One region of the Kitasatospora sp. NPDC057738 genome, then DNA from elsewhere that is predicted to be linked to it. Evidence: riboswitches for the same ligand, from Rfam matches in the RefSeq annotation. Region 1 holds a riboswitch; the other holds the start of a gene.

Region 1 (7,363 bases):
ATCGCGTTGCGGTTGACGGTGATGCCGACCTCGTGCAGGCGGTCCTCGGCCTGCTGGCCGTCGAGCTGGCTGTTGCGCAGGTCGACCAGGACCAGGTGGACGTCGGTGCCACCGGAGAGCACGCTGGCGCCGGCCTCGGCCACGTCGGCCTGGAGCAGGCGCTCGGCGAGGATGCGGGCGCCGTCCAGGGTGCGCTGCTGGCGCTCCTTGAACTCCTCCGAGGCCGCGACCTTGAAGGCGACCGCCTTGCCGGCGATCACGTGCTCCAGCGGGCCGCCCTGCTGGCCGGGGAAGACCGCGGAGTTGATCTTCTTGGCGTACTCGGCCTTGGACAGGATGACGCCGCCGCGCGGGCCGCCCAGGGTCTTGTGGGTGGTGGTGGTGACCACGTCCGCGTACGGCACCGGGTTCGGGTGCAGCCCGGCGGCCACCAGACCGGCGAAGTGCGCCATGTCCACCATGAGCAGCGCGCCGACCTCGTCGGCGATCCGGCGGAACGCGGCGAAGTCGAGCTGGCGCGGGTAGGCCGACCAGCCGGCGATGATCAGCTTCGGCTGGTGCTCCTTGGCGAGGCGCTCGACCTCGGCCATGTCGACCTGGCCGGTCTTCTCGTCCACGTGGTACGCGGCCACGTTGTAGAGCTTGCCGGAGAAGTTGATCTTCATGCCGTGGGTCAGGTGACCGCCGTGGGCCAGGCTCAGGCCCAGGATGGTGTCACCCGGCTGGATCAGCGCGAACATCGCGGCGGCGTTGGCCTGCGCGCCGGAGTGCGGCTGGACGTTGGCGTGCTCGGCGCCGAACAGTGCCTTGATGCGGTCGATCGCGATCTGCTCGACCACGTCGACGTGCTCGCAGCCGCCGTAGTAGCGGCGGCCGGGGTAGCCCTCCGCGTACTTGTTGGTCAGCACCGAGCCCTGGGCCTCCATGACCGCCACCGGGGCGAAGTTCTCGGAGGCGATCATCTCCAGGGTGGTCTGCTGGCGGTGCAGCTCGGCGTCGACCGCGGCGGCGATCTCCGGGTCGAGGGCGTGCAGGGACTGGTTGAGAACCGTCATGGTGTGGTCTTCCCGGGAGGAGGAGGGAAAGGGGCCGGGGCGGGGCGGACCGCCGTGCGCGGCCCGTCCCGTCGGGTGGCTCAGCCCTGGGGGTTGATGAGCGCGTCGTACTCGTCGGCGCTGAGCAGCTCGTCGGTGGCCTCGACGCGCACCTTGAACAGCCAGGCGTTCCCGAACGGGTCCGCGTTCACGGAGGCCGGGTCGTCGATGACGTCCTGGTTGATCTCGGTGACCTCGCCGGTCACCGGGGAGTACAGGTCGCTGACCGACTTGGTGGACTCCAGCTCGCCACAGGTCTCGCCGGCGGTCACGGTCTCGCCGACCTCGGGCAGCTGCACGTAGACGATGTCACCGAGGGCGGTGGCGGCGTGCTCCGTGATGCCGACCGTGGAGACACCGTCCGCGGCCGCGGTCAGCCACTCGTGCTCCTTGGTGTACTGCAGGTGCTGGGGGTTGCTCATGGCGTCATTCTCCAGGATGGGAAGCGGGTACGACGAAGCGGGCCGCCGCGCGGACGGCCGCGACGTGCGCAAACGGAAAAACGGGGGCCTCGGCGAAGGCTCAGCGGGCGCGCTTGTAGAACGGCAGCGCCACGACCTGGACGGGCTCGTGCTTGCCGCGCACGTCCACCGCGACGGTGGTGCCGGGGACGGCGTGGGCGGCGTCGACGTAGGCCATCGCGATCGGCTTGCCCAGGGTCGGGGACGGCGCGCCCGAGGTGATCCGGCCGATCGGCTCGCCCTCGGTGGAGACCACGGTGTACTCGGCGCGCGGCACCCGCTTGCCCTCGGAGACCAGGCCGACCAGCACCTTCGGCGGGTTGGTCTCGGCCGCGGCGGCGGCCTGCTCCAGCGCCTTGCGGCCGATGAAGGCGCCCTCGTTGGTGGTCTTGTCGAAGCGGACGACCCGGCCCAGGCCGGCGTCGAACGGGGTGAGGTCGGTGGACAGCTCGTGCCCGTACAGCGGCATGCCGGCCTCCAGGCGCAGCGTGTCGCGGCAGGACAGGCCGCACGCGATCAGGCCGTGGCCCTCGCCCGCGGCGGTCAGCGCCTGCCAGACCGGCTCGGCGTCGGCCGGCCGGCAGAAGATCTCGAAGCCGTCCTCGCCGGTGTAGCCGGTGCGGGCGAGCAGCACGTCGCGGTCGGCCACCCGGGCCGGGAGGATCGCGTAGTACTTCAGGCCGGGCAGGTCGGCGTCGGTGGTCTTCGCCAGGATGCCGGTGGCCTCCGGGCCCTGGACGGCGATCAGCGCGTAGGTGTCGCGGTCGTCGGTGACGACGGCGTCGAAGCCCTTGGCGCGGGCGATCAGCTCGTCGAGGACCAGCTGGGCGTTGGAGGCGTTGGCGACGACCAGGAAGGCGTCCTCGCGCAGGCGGTAGACGATCAGGTCGTCCAGGATGCCGCCGTCCTCGGCGCAGATCATGGTGTAGCGGGCGCGCAGCACGCCCAGCGCGGAGACGAAGCCGACCAGCGCGTGGTCCAGCATCTCGCCCGCCTGCGGGCCGGTGACGGTGATCTCGCCCATGTGCGAGAGGTCGAACAGGCCGGCCTGGGTGCGGACCGCGAGGTGCTCCTCGCGCTCGCTGCCGTAGCGCAGCGGCATGTCCCAGCCGGCGAAGTCGGTCATGGTCGCGCCGAGGGCGCGGTGCAGCGCGTCGAGCGCGGTCAGGCGGAGGGACGACATGGCCAGGAACTCCTCGGTCGGGGCACTCAGGGGTGCACGCGCCGGACCGGACCCGCTCGGGTTCGACCCTGCGCGCGGGCATGCGGCGGCGTGGGTCTCCCCATCTGTCGTCGAACCTGAGAGCTTCACCGCCCACCGCCCGCAGCTGTTTCCAGCTTGGGGGACAGCATGACGGCTTGCACCGTGGGTGGGCGCACGACAGGGCCGGGCGCCGCTTTCCAGATGTGCCTAACCCGTGCGGTAGGGGTGCCTGAGAGATTCCGGGGAGGACTTGCTCCTTCGGCGCCGGCTGTGCCTGAACGGCACTCCGGGCTCTCCCGCGCGGGTTCGAGCGGCCGGTATGGAGTTGTGGGGGCCCGCGGCGCATGCCGTCGGACGGGCACATCATGGCACGTCCGGGACGGCGAGGGGAGAGGGGACCCGGTCACACCGCGCGGCACCCGGGCGCGGGCCCGGGACGGCACCCGGGACCGGGGCCCGCGCGGCACCCGAACACGAGCCCTAAAGGGGAGGGCCCGGGGGCCCTAGACTGCTGCGCGTCGGCGCAGCAGAGGGCGGCCGAGCGGCAGAGGGCGGGATCGGCGGCGCATGGGGTACCCGGTGGAGCAGCAGCAGGAGTGGGGCGGACCGCAGGAGGCGCCGGCGGGCGGTTCCTGGCCGGCCAACGAGCTGGAGCAGGTGCTGACCGCGGCCCTGGGCGACCCGGGCGCGACGCCGAGGGTGATCGAGGTGCTGGCGCGCAGCCAGGTGTGGGTGCCGCTGCCGGCCGGGGCCGATCCGCAGGGGCAGGCGCTGGACCTGCCAACCGTCGAGCTGGGCGGCGATCCGTACGTGCCGGTGTTCTCCTCGCAGGAGGTGTTCCTCCAGCAGGCGCCGGGGATGGCCTTCGCGGTGGCGCCGGTGTGGGAGTTCGCCCGCGGGCTGCCGCTGGGCGTGGGCATCGCGGTGAACCCGGACGCGGCCGTGGGCATCCCGGTGCCGCCGCAGGGGGTCGCCGAGCTGCGCCGCGGTCCGCGCGGGGACCGCTGGGAGGCCGCTGACGACGCCACAGCGCCGACCGGCGGCCGGGTGGCGCTGCGCGAGCCGGTGCCGGGCGAGGACCCGGAGCACTTCCTGGCCGCCTGCCGGGGCGAACTGTCGGCAATGCCGGGAGTGTTGACCGCCCGCAGGGCGCTGGCCAGCATCGAGGGCGAGCCGACCGTGATGTTCGTGGGCGTCCAGCTGGACCCGGCGGCACCGGCCGACCCCGCGGCGGTGAACGACGCGCTCGGCCGAGCGCTGGGAACCGCGCCGCTGCCCGGCGGCGTCCACCTCGTACTGCTCGACCTCGCCGACGACCCGGTGGTCGAGTGGCTGCTCACCCGGGTACTGCCGTTCTATTCGCGGGGCTGAGCGGGGTTCGTATCAAAGGCACGTCGCCGTGGCGGTGGCCGGTGCAGCGCCATAGGGTGCGTGCAGACGGCCGACGGGCCGGCGGGTTGAGGGAAAGAGGCGCGGCGAGGTGGGCGCATGAGTGCGGGAACGGGAGCGGGCGGTGTGCCGGGGCCCTGGGGCCAGGCACCGGCCGGGCGCCCGGGAGCTGATCCCGGCGCGTTGGAGCGCGCCCTGCGCGACGTCGCGCCGGAGCGCTACGACGCGTACGAGCGGCTGCTGCACGCGCTGGCGGACGGCCAGGTCTGGATGCTGCTGTGGCACGGCACGCCGGGCAGCCCGGACGCCCAGTACGGGAACATGGAGATCAGCGGCCACGGCTACGCGCCGGCCGTCACCTCGTCCGAGCAGCTGACCGCCTCCGGCTGGGCGCGGGCCCACGAGGTCATCTCCGGCCGGGAGATCGCGGCCTCGCTCTACCGCACCCGCTGGGGCCTGTGGCTCAACCCGCACGCGCCCGGCGGCGGCGTCGGCGTGCCGTGGGCGGACCTGCGGCGGGTCGCCGCGGGCCTGGACCGGCTGCCGGCCGGGCCGTTGAAGCTGAGCGAGCCGCAGCTGAACGCCCAGTCGTTCTTCGCGCTGCTGGAGCGGCAGGCCGCCGAGGTGCGCGCGGTGCGGGCCCTGCGCCGGGCCTGGGTGCAGCCCGCGGTGGGGGAGCCGTACCTGGCCATCGGCCTCGACCTGTACGAGAGTTCGCCGCCGGCGGTGGAGGCGGTGCGGGCGCTGATGCAGCGTGCGATCGCGGTGGCCCCGGAGGGGCTCGCGGTGTCCACGGTGGCGATGTCGGACGAGTACGACCCGGTGGCGCTGTGGATGCGCGCCAACGCGCGGCCGTTCTTCGACCGGGAGGCGGGCCGCCCGCCGACCGGTCCGTACCCGCCGGTGCCCCCGCCGCCGTACCCGGGGCAGTCGATGCCGGGTTACGGGTACGGCACCCAGCCGCCGGCGCAGGGCTGGCAGCAGCAGCCGCCGCAGCGGCCGTGGCCCGGCTACCCCGGGCGCTGATTCCCAAAACTCATTCCCCGAAGCCGACTTGATTGTCCATCAAGTCGGCTTCGATGCTTTCCGGACGAATTTCCGGATGTGTGCTCCGGTCATCTTGACATGGCAGTTACAGCCATGTGAAGAGGTATATGCCGAAGACCGGGGAGGTGCATGCACGCAGATCACAGTTGGGCATCTGTCGGTTGGCAGGGCTGGCGCAAGCCAGTTCGGATGGCAGAGAGTTCTGCGCAACGCACCGCGCGTGCTTGAACCCCACAAGGGCGAGCGCGCACGCCGACAGTCCGCCCACGCGACGCCCATCCCGCGTGGTGGCAGTGCCTGTGCACGACGCACTGCCGTCAACACCCGCTCCTCCTAAGCACCTCCGCACGTCCGCAGCCGCACCGCCGAAGCCGGCGACCGGCACCCGTGGGCCGGCCACCGTCGGCGAGGGGACCAACTGACCATGACCGCAACCGTGACCACCGCCGGGAACGATCCGGAGGCACCCGCCACCGCAAGCCCGGCCAAGAAGATCGAGGGCCGCTCCCTCGGCCAGATCGCCTGGACCCGCTTCAAGCGGGACAAGGCCGCCGTCGCCGGCGGCGTCGTGGTGATCCTGCTGATCCTGCTCGCCGTGCTCGCCAAGCCGATCGAGTCGATGTTCGGGCTCGACCCGGACGCCCTCCACCAGGACCTGCTGGATGCCGACCTCGGCGGTCTGCCGTTCGGCGACTGGGGCGGCATGAGCTGGGACCACCCGCTCGGCGTCGACCCCCTCCAGGGCCGTGACCTGCTCACCCGCGTCATCGAGGGCTCCTGGGTCTCCCTGCTGGTCGCCTTCGGCGCGACCCTGCTGTCCAACACCATCGGCACCGTGCTCGGCATCATGGCCGGCTACTACGGCGGCTGGGTGGACACCCTGATCAGCCGGGTGATGGACGTCTTCCTGGCGTTCCCGCTGCTGCTCTTCGCCATCGCGATCTCGACCTCGCTCCAGGGCGGCGCGTTCGGCCTGCACGGCCTGCCGCTGCACATGCTGGTGCTGATCTTCGTGATCGGCTTCTTCAACTGGCCCTACATGGGCCGGATCGTGCGCGGCCAGACGCTGTCGCTGCGCGAGCGGGAGTTCGTCCACGCGGCCCGCAGCCTCGGCGCGCGCGGACCGTTCATCCTGTTCAAGGAACTGCTGCCCAACCTGGTCGGTCCGATCCTGGTCTACTCGACCCTGCTGATCCCGACCAACATCCTCTTCGAGGCCGGGCTGAGCTTCCTCGGCGTCGGCATCCAGCCCCCGCAGGCCTCCTGGGGCGGGATGCTCCAGGACGCGATCCGGTACTACCAGGTGGACCCCCAGTACATGGTGGTCCCCGGTCTGGCGATCTTCGTCACCGTGCTCGCCTTCAACTTGCTCGGCGACGGGCTGCGCGACGCCCTCGACCCCAAGAACAACTGACCCTGCGTCACTCGGACCACCCGTCACTCGACGGTGCGTCAGAATCCCTCCTCCACATCCTCAAGGGGTTGATCTCACCCATGCGTAGGTCCCGTACCGTCGCCCTGACCGCGGCGGCTGCCGCCGCGGTCCTGGTCGTGACCGGTTGCACCAGTTCGTCGAAGAACGGAGGGTCCTCCACGGCCTCCGGCTCCGCCGAGGGCGGCTCCGGTGCCAACGCGGCCACCAAGGGCATCGTCAACGCCTCGGACAAGAAGGGCGGGACGGTGACCTACGAGATGAAGGGCACCCCCGACTCGCTCGACCCGGGCAACACGTACTACGCGTACATCTACAACTTCTCGCGTCTGTACGGCCGGCCGCTGACCACCTTCAACCCGGCGCCGGGCGAGGAGGGCAACAAGCTCGTCCCGGACCTCGCCGAGTCGATGGGCCAGCAGAGCGCGGACGGCCTGACCTGGACGTACAAGCTCCGCAAGGGCCTGAAGTACGACGACGGCACCCCGATCTCCTCGAAGGACGTCAAGTACGCCATCGAGCGCTCGAACTACGCGCTGGACGTGAACTCCAACGGCCCGGTGTACTTCCACGACCTGCTGGTCGACAACGCCACGCCGTACGCGGGTCCGTACAAGGACAAGGAGGGCGGCCTCAACTCGATCGAGACGCCCGACGACACCACGATCGTCTTCCACCTGCAGCACCCCTTCGCCGACTTCGACTACCTGGTCAGCGCCCCGGAGACCGTGCCCGT
Region 2 (7,363 bases), on a different contig from region 1:
GAGCGCGACCAGGGCCCCGGACGGTGTCCGGAGCCCTGGTCGCGGGGCGTTGCCCCCGCGGTCAGACGAGCGGCCGCAGGCCGGCCGGGCGGGGCGCCTCGTGGGCCATGTCACGGGCCGCGTCGGGGGACGCGCCGGAGGGCGGGGCGGCGGAATGGGCGGGGGTGGCCGAGGCGGTGGGCCGGGTGGCGGTGGCGTCGTGGACCTCGACGTTCTCGCGGCGGAGTTCCTCCCGGACCACCTCCTCGGTCGTGTACCGCTCGACGATCAGGCGGACCCGCTCGACGGGGGCGAGGTACTTGCGCACCACCGCGCGTTCCTCGCGGAGGGTCACCTCCTCGACGGCCTCGGAGATCTCCTTCTCGGTGAGCGTGGCGCGCTCGGCGTCGCTGATCGGCGTCCGCTCGACCCGGACGCGCTCGCGGACCACCGGGATGCGGCGCTCCACCTGTTCGGTCGTCACGTACTTGCGCAGCTTCGCGGTACCGAGGGTGTGCCACTCGGTGGTGATCTCCAGCCGCTCCTCGCGGCAGGTGATCTCGACCGGGCTGCTGGGGGCGGACGAGGAGGCGTCGGCGTTCGCGGCGGCGGTGACGTTCGCGGCCGCGGCGGTGGCGGCCGCCGGGGCGAGCGTGGGGACGGGCGTGGCGGCGGGCTGCGGCTGCGGCTTCGGCTCCACGACGGGGGCGGCGGAGGCGGTGCTGGCGGCGGGTGCGGCGAAGCCGGGCTCGGCCGGCGGGGAGGCGGTGGGGGCCGCGGGGGTGCTGAGGCTCCGCAGCTCGGCCTCCGGGGCGGTCCTGGTGGTGTCGGCGGCAACGGGCGCGGCGGCAACGGGGGGCCTGGTCGGTGCGGACTCGGGGGAGTGCTCGGACGACCGCTCGGGTGGCCGCTCGGGGGTGTGGAAGGTGAGCGACTTGGCCGGGGCCGCCGCGGTCGTCGTGGCGGCCGCCGCCGCCGTGGTGCCGAAGTCGAGGTCGGGCTGCCTGGGCCGGCTCCCGTTCTCGCCGTTCGGGCGGCTGTCCATCGGGGTGTCGAGCCCGTAGTAGCGGTAGAGCTGGAGCTCCTGGGCGGGGGACAGGTGCTGGCCGACGCCGAAGTCCGGCGACTCCTTCACCAGCGACTTGTCGTACGGCACCCGGAGCTCGTCGCCGGCGAACTCGCTCGTGGTCAGGGGGACGAAGGCGTCCCGGCCGAAGATGCCGGTCCGGACCGCGGCCCACTCGGGCCGGCCGGTGGCGTCGTCCAGGTAGACCTCGTCGACCGTGCCGATCTTGTCTCCGTTGCGGTCGACGGCTTTGTGGCCGATGAGGTCCCGGGGGTCGATGTCCGTCTGCACTTCTTTCCTCCCGCGCGCTGAACCTGCGGAACTCCCGCAGGAAGGCGGCCGGAGCACCCGATTCCGTCCGCCACTTCACACCAAAAGCCATGAATCGGACGAGCGCGACCCCGGGTGCGCCGTACGGGGTTGGCACTGGACCGTCCGGGGGACGCGCGTAGACCTCCAGTGACCAGACACACCCGTGATCGGGGGGCCTCCCGCTGGTACCCTGGGCGGCGACCGCAGAGCCCGCTCGGGAGAGTCTCCGATCACGAAAACCGCTGGTCGGAGCGCCGAAGGAGCAACTCCTCCCCGGAATCTCTCAGGCATCCGTACCGTGTGGGGTAGGTCACTCTGGAAAGCAGGGCAGGAGCGTCGGCACGGAAGCCGGCGATCACCACCCTCACCGACGGTGCAAGCCGGCGGAGCGCCCACAGCGCTCCGTGCGGGTGAAGCTCTCAGGTCCCGATGACAGAGGGGGAGGCCTGTTGGGTCCGCGCGCCCAGGCTCGTCCGCTGCCCGCAGCGGTGGAGCCGGCCGGCGTGCGTACCCCCGCCGGTCCGTGACCAGGAGGCCTCGACCACCATGAACGCCCAGCCGAACGCGGGACGCCCCACCGGCGCCTCGACCCTCACCGAGCTTGAGCTGGCCAGCCCCTTCGAGAACCGCCACATCGGCCCCGACGCCGCCGCGCAGGAGAAGATGCTGGCGTCCGTCGGCTACGGCTCGCTGGACGAGCTCGCCGGGACCGCGGTGCCCGAGGCGATCCGCTCCATCACCGCCCTGGACCTGCCCGCGGGCCGGTCCGAGGCCCAGGTCCTCGCCGAACTGCGCGAGCTGGCCGGCCGCAACCAGGTGCTCCAGCCGATGATCGGCCTGGGCTACTACGGCACCTTCACCCCGCCGGTGATCCTGCGCAACGTCATGGAGAACCCGGCCTGGTACACCGCCTACACCCCGTACCAGCCGGAGATCTCGCAGGGGCGCCTGGAGGCGCTGCTGAACTTCCAGACCCTGGTCTCCGACCTGACCGGCCTGCCGACCTCCGGCTCCTCCCTGCTGGACGAGGGCACCGCGGCCGCCGAGGCGATGGCGCTGGCCCGCCGCGTTACCAAGGTCAAGGGCGGCGTCTTCCTGGTCGACGCCGAGACCCTGCCGCAGACCGTCGCGGTGATCAACACCCGCGCCGTGCCGACCGGCGTCGAGGTCGTCGTCGCCGACCTGTCCGAGGGCATCCCGGCCGAGATCGCCGAGCGCGGCGTCTTCGGCGTGCTGCTCCAGTACCCGGGTGCCACCGGCGTGGTCCGCGACCTCACCCCGGTGATCGAGCAGGCGCACGGCCTGGGCGCGATCGTCGCCGTCGCCGCCGACCTGCTCGCGCTGACCCTGCTCAAGTCCCCGGGCTCGCTGGGCGCCGACATCGCCTGCGGCACCTCGCAGCGCTTCGGCGTGCCGATGGGCTTCGGCGGCCCGCACGCCGGCTACCTGTCGGTGCGCGCCGAGTACGCCCGCTCGCTGCCCGGCCGCCTGGTCGGCGTCTCCGTCGACGTCGACGGCAACCGCGCCTACCGCCTGGCGCTGCAGACCCGCGAGCAGCACATCCGCCGCGAGAAGGCCACCAGCAACATCTGCACCGCCCAGGTGCTGCTCGCCGTGATGGCCTCGATGTACGCCGTCTACCACGGCCCGGACGGCCTGGCCGACATCGCCCGCCGCACCCACCGCTACGCCGCCGCGCTCGCCGAGGGCCTGCGGGCCGGCGGCGTCGAGCTGCTGCACGGCGAGTTCTTCGACACCGTCACCGCCGTCGTCCCGGGCCGCGCCGCCGAGATCGCCGCCGCCGCCCGCGCCAACGGCATCAACCTGTTCCAGGACGGCGCGGACCGGATCTCCGTCTCCACCGACGAGACCACCACCCGCGAGCACCTGGCCGGCGTCTGGGCCGCGTTCGGCGTCGAGCCGGTCGAGGTCCCCGAGACCGCCGACGCGCTGCCCGCCGCGCTGCTGCGCGAGGACGAGTACCTGACCCACCCGGTCTTCCACAGCCACCGCTCGGAGACCGCCATGCTGCGCTACCTGCGCCGCCTGTCGGACCGGGACTACGCGCTGGACCGCGGCATGATCCCGCTGGGCTCCTGCACCATGAAGCTCAACGCGACCACCGAGATGGAGGCGGTGACCTGGCCGGAGTTCGGCCAGCTGCACCCCTTCGCGCCGATCGACCAGGCCCAGGGCTACCTCACCCTGATCCGCCAGCTGGAGCAGCAGCTGGTCGAGGTGACCGGCTACGACGCCGTCTCGATCCAGCCGAACGCCGGCTCGCAGGGCGAGCTGGCCGGCCTGCTGGCCGTCCGCGCCTACCACCACGCCAACGGTGACACCCAGCGCGACGTCTGCCTGATCCCGTCCTCCGCGCACGGCACCAACGCGGCCTCCGCCGTGATGGCCGGCATGCGGGTGGTCGTGGTGAAGACCCTGGTCGACGGCGACGTGGACGTCGAGGACCTGAAGGCCAAGATCGAGCAGCACCGCGACAACCTGTCGGTGCTGATGGTCACCTACCCGTCGACCCACGGCGTGTACGAGACCCAGATCACCGACATCTGCGCCCTGGTGCACGAGGCCGGCGGCCAGGTGTACGTGGACGGCGCCAACCTGAACGCCCTGGTCGGCCTCGCCAAGCCGGGCAAGTTCGGCGCGGACGTCTCCCACCTGAACCTGCACAAGACCTTCTGCATCCCGCACGGCGGCGGCGGCCCGGGCGTCGGCCCGGTCGCGGTGCGCGCCCACCTGGCGCCGTACCTGCCGAACCACCCGCTGCAGGCGGAGGCCGGCCCGGCCACCGGTGTGGGCCCGATCTCGGCCGCGCCGTGGGGCTCGGCGGCCATCCTGCCGATCTCCTGGGCGTACGTCCGGCTGATGGGCGGCGAGGGCCTCAAGCGCGCGACCCAGGTCGCGGTGCTGAACGCCAACTACATCGCCAAGCGCCTGGCGCCGCACTTCCCGGTGCTCTACACCGGCCCGGGCGGGCTGGTCGCGCACGAGTGCATCATCGACCTGCGCCCGCTGACCAAGGAGACGGGCGTGACGGTGGACGACATCGCCAAGCGCCTGATCGACTACGGCTTCCACGCGCCGACGATGTCCTTCCCGGTGGCCGGCACGCTGATGATCGAGCCGACCGAGTCCGAGGACCTGTACGAGATCGACCGGTTCTGCGACGCGATGATCACCATCCGGGCCGAGATCGACAAGGTCGGCTCGGGCGAGTGGGCGGCCGACGACAACCCGCTGCGCAACGCCCCGCACACCGCCGCCACGCTGGCCGGCGACTGGGCGCACGGCTACTCGCGGCAGGAGGCGGTCTTCCCGGCGGGCGTGAACCCGGCGGACAAGTACTGGCCGCCGGTGAGCCGGATCGACGGCGCGTACGGCGACCGCAACCTGGTCTGCTCCTGCCCGCCGCTGGACGAGTACGGCGTCTGACCGGACCGGGCCCTCGGAGGTCCGACCCGCACGACAGGGCCCCGGCGGAGTTTCCGCCGGGGCCCTGCCCGTGGTGCTGTCGAGTCGGCGGCTGCCCCCGCCGTACGGCCGGACGGGTGGTCAGGCCGCGTGGGCGACGGGGCGGCGCGGGGCGATCACCCGGCCGTCGGGCAGCAGCTCTCCGGTGTCCTCGAACAGGACGACGCCGTTGCAGAGCAGGCTCCAGCCCTGCTCCGGATGGCGGGCCACCGACGCGGCCGCCTCGCGGTCCTCGGACTCGGCCGATGGGCACTCAGGACGGTGCTGGCACATACGCGTACCCTCGCTTCGCTCTGCGATCCTCCCCGTGGTGCGGTCGCCGGAGGCCGTGCCGTCCGGAACCGCCGCGGTGGTCGGATCCTGTCCGCACGCCGGCCAAGTGTGGACCGGCGTTCAAGTGGGTAGGACAGGGGGTCCTTCCACGCTGGTTCCCAGTGTCGGCATCCCGGGACCCGCGCGCAGGGATTTCGTGACATGCGCCACAACTCCCGGGTAGAGATCACCCGTTCAGGTGGGGCCGACGGGAAAAGGCGCACCAGTGGGTCAGTCGGGGCATGGCCCGATGAGGCCATGCCGGATGGCCCGGACGGGTGGTCGCCGTTCGGGTGAGGAGCCGCGGGGGCGGGTGCGCCGGCAGGGCCGGGGGACCGCGGGGCGCCGTGCGGGCGCGCGGGTACGGCCTCGGGGGGAGGGTGGGGGGGGGGGGGGGGAGGAGGGTGGGCGCGCCGCCGATGCCGATGATCTGACGGTGGGTCATGCCGAGCGGGCGGCAGGGCCGGGGAACCGCGGGACTCCTTGCGGGCGCCAGGTTATGGCCCCGGGCCGCCGGGCGGTTGGGCCCGGCGGCCCGAGGGGGCGTCGGTGGGTCAGGAGGAGCCGAGCAGCAGCGGCCTGGCGAGCGGGGCGCGGGCGAGCAGCGGCAGCAGTTCGGCGGCCGGGCAGGCGCGGTGCGCAGTGACGCCGAGCGGGGCCGGGGCCAGCGGGATCAGCAGGTCGGCGGCCGGGTCGCCGTCGGGGCCGTGCAGCCACAGCGCCGTGGCGTACTGGCCGGGGAACGTCAGCAGCCGGGGCTGTTGGCGGGTCCGGGAGGTCTGGGCGAGCTGCCAGGCCTCGCGCAGCGCCCGGACCGTCGAGTCGAGGTAGGGGCCCGCGGTGAAGTGGGAGAAGGTGTGGCCCTCGGCGCTCTGCACCACCTCGGCGGCGGCGGCCACCTCGGCGCCGTCCTTGATCAGGAAGCGCCAGCCGGTGCGGCGGGCGGCCGGGAGCTCCGGGCGCCCGCCGGTCAGGACGTGCACCGCGAGGGGGTGGGCGGGGAGCAGCGGGCCGGTCGGATGACGCAGTGCTGCGGCGGCGGGCTGGCGCAGTGCGGTCTCCGAGTCGAGCGCGCCCAGGACGGCGCGCAGTGCGCTCGGCGGGGGCTGGGGGGTTTGCAGAGTCATGGCGGGGTCCGCCTCTCCAAGCGAGATCGGCGTGCGAGTGCGGCATACCGGCGTGGCGGGCGACGCGTCTTCGGTGACGGGGGCCCGGTCGTGTCCGGTTGTGCAGGATCGCGGTGCCGGCGCGGTCGCCGCCGTCGACGAGGGCCTTCGGGGCGAGGCGGACCGGCCGGAGCGCTGTACCAATTCGAACAGATGCACAGGGTGATCTGTTTATCACAGGCTGTGGCGCCGGGCAAGTCTACAGTTCGTCTGATTTTCCGTCAGATGCCTTGCAATGCAAGCCAGTACGCGCATTCGGGTATCGATCTTCGAGGTGGGCATGATGCTTGCACGGTCGGTCGACCGGGTGCTCGACGGGTGACTCTGGAGGAGGGGACCGTGGGCGAGAAGGTCGTGGCGACTCGCGCGGAACTGGCGGACCGACAGCTGTACCGGCGCAAGCTCCACGCGTGTCTCGAAGCGCTCGGACGGATGCTCCGCGAGGACCGCTTCGACCGGCCGCGGGCGGTGATGGGCCTGGAGATCGAGCTCAACCTGGCCGACGAGCAGGGCCTGCCGGCCATGAACAACGCGCAGGTGCTGAGCGCGATCGGCTCCAGCGACTTCCAGACCGAACTGGGCCGCTTCAACATCGAGGTCAACATCACGCCGCACCGGCTCTGCGGGCACGTCTTCGAGGAGCTGCGCGAGGAGATCGACACCGGGCTGCGCTACGCCGACCGGCGGGCGGCCGAGGCGGGCGCCCGGATCGTCATGGTGGGCATCCTGCCGACCCTGGAGCACGCCCACACCGGGCTCGACGCGATGAGCCACAACCAGCGGTACAGCCTGCTCAGCGACCAGATCCTGGCCGCCCGCGGCGAGGACATCGCCCTGGACATCGAGGGGGTCGAGCGCCTCCAGCTGGAGTCGATCACCATGGTGGCCGAGGCCGCCGCCACCTCGCTCCAGCTGCACCTCCAGGTGACCCCGGAGCGGTTCTCCTCGGTGTGGAACGCGGCCCAGGCGATCTGCGGGCCGCAGCTCGCGCTCGGCGCCAACTCGCCGTTCCTGTTCGGTCGGGAGCTGTGGCGGGAGACCC

The links. A riboswitch is a leader RNA that binds a small molecule or an ion and turns the genes downstream of it on or off. The one in region 1 is predicted to bind glycine.
Region 2: another riboswitch for glycine. It lies ahead of gcvP (aminomethyl-transferring glycine dehydrogenase); the one in region 1 lies ahead of gcvT (glycine cleavage system aminomethyltransferase GcvT).

The regions. Positions count from the first base shown of each region.
Region 1 covers NZ_JBHVJT010000007.1:133,212-140,574, forward strand. Annotated here, with positions in the region: gene glyA (serine hydroxymethyltransferase) at 1-1,055, opposite strand, end outside; gene gcvH (glycine cleavage system protein GcvH) at 1,136-1,516, opposite strand; gene gcvT (glycine cleavage system aminomethyltransferase GcvT) at 1,617-2,738, opposite strand; glycine riboswitch at 2,967-3,068, opposite strand; gene ACFVGO_RS06095 (enhanced serine sensitivity protein SseB C-terminal domain-containing protein) at 3,327-4,130, shown strand; gene ACFVGO_RS06100 (enhanced serine sensitivity protein SseB C-terminal domain-containing protein) at 4,248-5,174, shown strand; gene ACFVGO_RS06105 (ABC transporter permease) at 5,620-6,609, shown strand; gene ACFVGO_RS06110 (ABC transporter substrate-binding protein) at 6,690-7,363, shown strand, end outside.
Region 2 covers NZ_JBHVJT010000001.1:253,850-261,212, reverse strand. Annotated here, with positions in the region: partial or broken gene ACFVGO_RS01105 (YsnF/AvaK domain-containing protein) at 62-526, opposite strand; partial or broken gene ACFVGO_RS01100 (PRC-barrel domain-containing protein) at 953-1,336, opposite strand; glycine riboswitch at 1,563-1,666, shown strand; gene gcvP (aminomethyl-transferring glycine dehydrogenase) at 1,904-4,804, shown strand; gene ACFVGO_RS01090 (DUF5999 family protein) at 4,925-5,116, opposite strand; gene ACFVGO_RS01085 (hypothetical protein) at 5,710-6,282, opposite strand; gene ACFVGO_RS01080 (glutamate--cysteine ligase) at 6,661-7,363, shown strand, end outside.